DNA from 2 places in the Arthrobacter sp. 05T444 genome. Region 1 is predicted to be linked to the other one. Evidence: riboswitches for the same ligand, from Rfam matches in the RefSeq annotation. Region 1 holds a riboswitch; the other holds the start of a gene.

Region 1 (3,377 bases):
TGGACCGTGTCTGGAACTACGACTTCGGGGGCCAGGCCAACATCGTCGAGCTCTACATCTCGTACCTGCGCAAAAAGGTGGATGCCGTGCACCCGCCGATGATCCACACGGTCCGCGGAGCGGGCTACGTCATCAAACCGGCAGACTAGGCCGTGACAAGCCTTTCCGGAGCCACCCGAACGCCGCGCCGCAGCGTGCTGAAGCCCGGCACCTGGCATCTCCGCACCCGGCTGGTCCTCGTTGCCATGGCGCTGCTCGTGGCCATCTGCGCCGCGGTGGGCCTGTTCAGCTACGCCAGCATGGACTCGTTCCTCACCCGCCAGCTCGACGATCAACTCACCGGCGCAGCTGACAGGGCCCGGGACTTTGGCCGTCCCCCGCTCGGCGGATCGGGCAATAAGCCCGATCCCCTCGAAGGCAGGGGCCAACGCGTCGGCACCATAGCAGCCAGGATCCAGGACGGCGAGGTCAGCAGTGCTGGTTTCCTGGCCGCCGATCTCACCCGCAAGACACTGTCGGCGGCAGACGACCAGGTTCTTTTGGGCCTGCGCCGCGACGGCGTCCCCGTTGACCGCACCCTGTCCACGGGGGCCTACCGGCTGGTTGCCGCCCAGTCGCCCTATGGCGACGTCATGGTGACCGGGCTTCCCCTCACCGAAAAGCAGAACACCCTGACGTCCCTTGTTGTGACCATCACCTTGGTGTCGCTGGGTGGCCTCGTCCTCATCGGCCTCGCCGGAACCGTGCTCATCCGCCGCACCATGAAGCCGCTCGAACAGCTCTCGGAGGTGGCCACGCAGGTTTCCCGCCTGCCCCTCGACGCCGGTGAGGTGGCACTCGCCGTCCGCGTCCCGCCGTCGAACGCCCACCGCGGAACGGAAGTGGGCAGCGTAGGCCATGCCCTCAACCTCATGCTGGACAACGTGTCCAATGCCCTCGAGGCGCGGCAGGAGAGCGAAATGAAGGTCCGCCAGTTCGTGGCCGACGCGTCGCACGAGCTCCGCACGCCGCTCACGGCCATCCGCGGCTACACCGAGCTGATGCGCATGACCGAGAAGTTCACGCCCGACGGCCAGCGCTCCCTCGCCCGCGTCCAGAGCCAGTCCGTGCGGATGACCACGCTGGTGGAGGACCTCCTGCTGCTCGCGCGGCTTGACGAGGGGCAACCGCTAAAGCTCAGCGACGTGGACCTCACGCAGCTGGTGATCGAGACAGTTAGCGATGAAAAGGTCATGGCGCCCGACCGCAACTGGCACCTCGAACTTCCCGAAGAGCCGGTAGTGGTGCGCGGCGACGCCTCACAGCTTCACCAGGTGCTGGTCAACCTGCTCTCCAACGCGCGCAAGCACACCGGGCCGGGCACCACGGTGGTCACCGGAGTCATGAGGTCCGCCGACGGCAGTGCAGTGATCACCGTGACGGACGACGGCGCGGGCATCCCCGCGGAGTTCGTGGACCGGGTCTTCGCGCGTTTTGCCCGCGCAGACGCGGCCCGGGCGACCCCCGTGCCGGCGGCGCCGGGCGCCCAGACGGCGGCCCCGTCCGGGCAGGCTTCCGCCGAAGGAACCAGCGGGCTGGGGCTTTCCATTGTGCAGTCGATCGTGGAAGCCCACGGCGGCACGGTGGAGGTCTCCTCACGGCCCGGCCGCACCGAATTCGCGGTCCGACTGCCTGCACAAGGCGACGCGCCGTCGTCGTGATCTCTGTTACCTAAATGTGACTTAAGCGTGAGCCTCCTGTACGGTCGATAGAGTGCGGCCACCACCAGGGCCGCGTATCCGGATGGACGCCCAGCTCTGCCGCTTCCCGGATTCCGCTTGACCAGGCAGAGGCGGGGGAACCAGAGTCCCGGGCAATCCGCATCAAGCCCTTGGGGTGAAGCCGACACGTGAATCGCCGTGCGGCCGGATGACCTCATCCGAACCCGACAGCTAACTCCGCAGGTGTTGAGAGGCAATCCACCATGTCTGAATTCAAGGTACAAACGCGCCCTGATCGCGCTTCCACGCAGTCCCGGCAGAAGCTTTCACGCCACCGCGCCGAACCTGTCCGGCCCATGTCGGCCTGGGGCCGGCTCACTGCTGACATCCCGTCATTCGGCCGCCGCGCGGCCGTGGTGACCACGGCGTGTGCCGTGCTCATCGGTGTCGGTGCGGCCAGCCAGGCCGCCGAGCAGGCTGCCCCGGTAGCCAGCCCCGCAGCGGCCTCCGCCACGGCCGACGCGGCGTCAACGCTCAACTTCGACAAGACGCTGATCTCCGCCCTGCCGGCGCCGACATCAGCCGCTTTGGCCCCGCAGTCCGCCGCCAAGCCGGCCGCCGCCGCGAAGGCTCCCGCTGCCAAGGCCGCCCCGAAGGCAACGGCAGCCAAGCCCGCCGCTGCTCCGGCGAAGGCTGCTGCCGTGCCGGCTGCCAAGGTGGCCCCGGTCCGGGCTGCCGCTCCGGTGGCTAAGCCCGCTGCTCCTGCCGCGGTGGATGACCCCGCCGGCGCTCAGGCTTATGCAGCCAGCAAGCTGTCCTCCTTCGGCTGGGCCGCGGACCAGATGCAGTGCCTGCAGAGGCTCTGGACCAAGGAGTCCGAATGGCGCACCACCGCCACCAACGCGAGCAGCGGCGCCTACGGCGTGGTGCAGTCCCTGCCTGCCGAGAAAATGGCGAGCGCCGGACCGGACTACCGCACCAACTACCGCACGCAGATCAACTGGGGCCTGGACTACGTCAAGGAACGCTACGGCTCCCCCTGCAGCGCCCTGAACTTCCACCTCGCCAACAACTGGTACTAAGCCGCCAGTCGGTGGGAAGCGGAGCGCGCGTTTCTGCACCCCTTTGAGTTTTTCGACGGCCCCCGGATCCACGTGATCCGGGGGCCGTCGGCGTCCCTGCACGTGGGCGCGGCCGGGAAGCGGTGCAGAAATGCGGCGGCCGCCCTTCCAAGGGGCCAAAACTTCCACAGCCCCCGCACAGCTTCGCCCTAAAACCCTCATATGAGGCCCCGCCACTGTTGAAGCATGACCCTCACAGACCAGGCCTCAGGAACCCAGCCGCACCCTCCACTGCACCCCCAGCCGCCCGCGCGGGTCCACTCCGCGCCGTCTGACGGGCACAGCCCGGCCGTTGCCCGCGCACGGCATCTGCGGCGCTCACCCATCGACACCGCCGCCGCGGTTCCCGTGCTGGACGTGACCATCCCCGTCTACAACGAGGAACGCGACCTGGAGGAGTGCCTGCGCCGGCTGCATGCGCATCTCCGGGGCAGCTTCCCGCACCCGTTCCGCATCACCGTGGCGGACAACGCGAGCACGGACGGCACCCTCAAGACCGCCGAGCGGGTGGCCAGGGAGCTGCGAGAAGTGTCAGTGGTGCACCTCGAGGAGAAGG
Region 2 (3,377 bases), on a different contig from region 1:
CTCCAGCCGCCACCTGATCCTGCGGACCATCCAGAACGAGGCCGTCAAGGAGTACCAGCACGTCTTAAACTCCGAAGCACAGCCCAACGGCAGCTACTTCTTCGAATGCCAGATCCGCACGGTGTTTGCGCACGCGTGGAGCGAGATCGAGCATGACATCCGCTTCAAGGCCGAGGACCCCCGGGCATGGACTCCGCATTTCGACCGCCAGTTCACGGCCACGGCCGCCATGCTGGAAACCGTCGAGAGCGCCTTCGCGGACCTGCATGAACGCTACGAGGAGGTCCGCGGCTACTGGGATCTGGAGGGTGAGGGCGCGGCGCAGCTCACGCCCAACCGCATCCGCGACGTCTGGCGTACGCTGCTGCCGCACGTAGACCGAAAAGTGGATGACGACTGGGGCTGGGCCGCCGAACTCATGGCAGCCCACGGCCTGAACCAGACGGTCCAGCTCGCCGGCCTCCTCAGCGCCAACCGCATCACTGAGGTCCGCAAGGCCCTGGACCACCGCTACTCCCCCGGCCCGGACCGGCTGCTGGATGACCTCCTCCTCTGGCAGTACGGCACCAAACACATTGACCTCACTGCAGAGGCGCCCGACGCCGTTCCACACCCGCGGCGCGACAGCCTCCTGCGGCGGCTGAAACAGATCGAGCGCTACCGCCAGACCAAGAAGTAGGGACCCATGAAACCCGAACAGCTCCAGTCCGTCCGGGCAACACTCCGCTCCCCGCGCCGCCTCAAAACCGAGGCGCTGGCAGGCCTCGTGGTGGCCCTCGCCCTGATCCCTGAGGCCATCGCCTTCTCGGTGATCGCCGGGGTGGATCCCCGGATCGGCCTGTTCGCCTCCTTCACCATGGCCGTGACCATCTCCTTCGTGGGCGGCCGGCCCGCCATGATCTCGGCAGCCACGGGTGCCGTGGCCCTGGTGATCGCCCCGCTGATGCGAAGCCACGGGCTGGACTACCTGATTTCCGCAGTGATCCTGGCCGGCGTGTTCCAGATCCTGCTGGCTGCCCTCGGCGTCACACGGCTCATGCGCTTCATCCCCCGCTCCGTGATGGTGGGGTTCGTCAACGCGCTGGCCATCCTCGTATTCATGGCCCAGCTGCCTGAACTCATCGGTGTCCCGTGGCTCGTTTATCCGCTGGTGGCAGCGGGGCTTCTGATCGTCGTCGGCCTTCCCCGAATCACGACGGCGGTGCCGTCGCCGCTGGTGGCGATCGTGCTGCTCACCGTCGTCACCGTCCTTACCGGCATCGAAGTCCCCGCCGTCCAGGACAAGGGGCAGCTGCCGGAAAGCCTCCCCTCGGTATTCATCCCCAACGTTCCCCTGACCTGGGAGACGCTCCAGGTGGTCGCGCCCTTTGCACTGTCCATGGCGCTCGTGGGACTGCTGGAATCACTCATGACAGCCAAGTTCGTGGATGACATCACGGACACTCGCTCCAACAAGACCCGTGAATCCTGGGGGCAGGGCGTGGCTAACATCCTCACCGGTTTCCTGGGCGGCATGGGCGGCTGTGCCGTGATCGGCCAGACCATGATCAACGTGAAGAGCTCCGGTGCGCGGAGCCGGATCTCCACCTTCCTGGCCGGCGTCTTCCTGCTGGTGCTGGTGGTGGTGTTGGGCGACGTCGTGGGGCTGATCCCCATGGCCGCCCTGGTGGCCGTCATGATTTTCGTTTCGGCTATCACCTTCGACTGGCACTCGGTGGCTCCGGAGACCCTGAAGCGCATGCCGAGGTCCGAGACCGCTGTCATGGTGATTACCGTGGCCACCGTGGTGGCGACGCACAACCTGGCGATCGGCGTCGGCGTCGGGGTGCTCGCGGCGATGGCCATGTTCGCCCGGCGCGTGGCCCACTTCGCCACCGTTGAACGGACCGAGGTGGAGCTGAACGGCAGGACCGTGGCCACGTACACCGTAGACGGCGAACTGTTCTTCGCCTCCTCCAACGACCTCTACACGCAGTTCGACTACGCCCAGGACGCCGAGCCGCGCATCTCCGGAGTGGTCATCGACCTGCACGCCTCGCACCTCTGGGACGCCTCCACCGTCGCCGTACTGGACGCGGTGACGGAGAAGTACCGGCGCCACGGCCGGGAGGTTGAGCTGATCGGCCTGAACTCTGCCAGCATCCAGATGCGCGAAAGGCTGGCCGGTAAACTCAACGCCGGGCACTAATGCATACAGCCCAAAAATCCCGCACATAACAGCGTGTCGTTACCTTAATGTGACTTTCGGCGTTCGCTCGCGTACCGTTGAAACCGTGCCTTCCTCACCGAGGAGGGCGCTCCCGCGCTGATTGCCTAACTCTGCCGCAGCCCGGGATCCTCTCGAAGACCATGTCCGGCAGAGACGGGGAAACCAATTTTCGGCCTGTTTCTACGGGCCTTGGGGTGAAGCCGCACAGTTCCTGATTCCGTTCAGGCGCGCGGCCGGGTGTCTCCCATCCGAATCCGACAGCTCACCTCGCAGGCATCGGGAGAGGCTCCTTCATGTCGTCACGCACTACCCCTGCCCGCCGCACAGCGGCCAGCCGTTCAAACCGCTTCGCTTCCGTCTCCCGCGCTGTCACGGCCAACGCCGGAGGACTGGGACGCCAGGCCGCCGTCATCCTCGCAGCATCGGGACTTGCCTTCACCGGCAGCATGGCAGCGAACGCCGCCAGCGCCCCGGCCCAGAAGAACGCGGCCCCGGCCGCGGCCCCCGAAGCCGTCAGCCACGTACAAGCGCCGCTGAGCGCGGACGCCAGCGTCAAGATCGACTTCGAGCGCCCCGCCGTGAAGTCCACCCCGGCACCCGTGGTGGAAGCGCCCGTGGTTGAAGCACCGGCCCCCGCAACCCCCGCTGCTGCCCCGGCACCTGCTGCCGCTCCGATTGCTGCACCTGTTGCCGCTCCGGCACCGAAAATCGCGCCGGCTCCGAAGATCACCGTCCAGGCCGCCCCGGCCCCCGCAAAGGCTCCTGCTCACGCAGCAGCAGCCGGCAGCGTGAACGCCTCGATGGTCTCGGCGGCCTACGCACAGCTGGGGATCACCCAGGACTGCACCGCGATGGTGGAGAAGGCCCTGGGCGCTTCCGGCATTCCGGTGGGCGACCTCGCTCCGATGCAGTTCATGAACTACGGATCCGTCGTCTCCACCCCCCAGCCCGGAGACATGGTTGTGCAGTCCGGCCACGTGGGAATCTTCGTCGGCGGAGGCAAGGTCCTCAGCGGCGGCATGAACGGTGTCAACGAGACCGTGGTGCACCCGCTGTCCTGGCTGACAGCCACGGGTCCGGTCACCTTCGTGCGAGCCCACGCCTAACAGCCCGCATTCGCTGTGCGCATCACCGCGCACTCCAGCCGCGCGCTGCAACGAGCCGCGCG

The links. A riboswitch is a leader RNA that binds a small molecule or an ion and turns the genes downstream of it on or off. The one in region 1 is predicted to bind cyclic di-AMP.
Region 2: it holds a riboswitch for cyclic di-AMP, as region 1 does, so the genes downstream of both, AC1DD3_RS15910 (C40 family peptidase) here and AC1DD3_RS08615 (aggregation-promoting factor C-terminal-like domain-containing protein) in region 1, are expected to answer to the same signal.

Annotation. Positions count from the first base shown of each region.
Region 1 covers NZ_JBFTKK010000007.1:10,227-13,603, forward strand. Annotated here, with positions in the region: gene AC1DD3_RS08605 (response regulator transcription factor) at 1-149, shown strand, start outside; gene AC1DD3_RS08610 (HAMP domain-containing sensor histidine kinase) at 153-1,700, shown strand; cyclic di-AMP (ydaO/yuaA leader) riboswitch at 1,795-1,958, shown strand; gene AC1DD3_RS08615 (aggregation-promoting factor C-terminal-like domain-containing protein) at 1,964-2,782, shown strand; gene AC1DD3_RS08620 (bifunctional glycosyltransferase family 2/GtrA family protein) at 3,008-3,377, shown strand, end outside.
Region 2 covers NZ_JBFTKK010000017.1:17,185-20,561, forward strand. Annotated here, with positions in the region: gene AC1DD3_RS15900 (GTP pyrophosphokinase) at 1-679, shown strand, start outside; gene AC1DD3_RS15905 (SulP family inorganic anion transporter) at 686-2,188, shown strand; cyclic di-AMP (ydaO/yuaA leader) riboswitch at 2,311-2,499, shown strand; gene AC1DD3_RS15910 (C40 family peptidase) at 2,503-3,315, shown strand.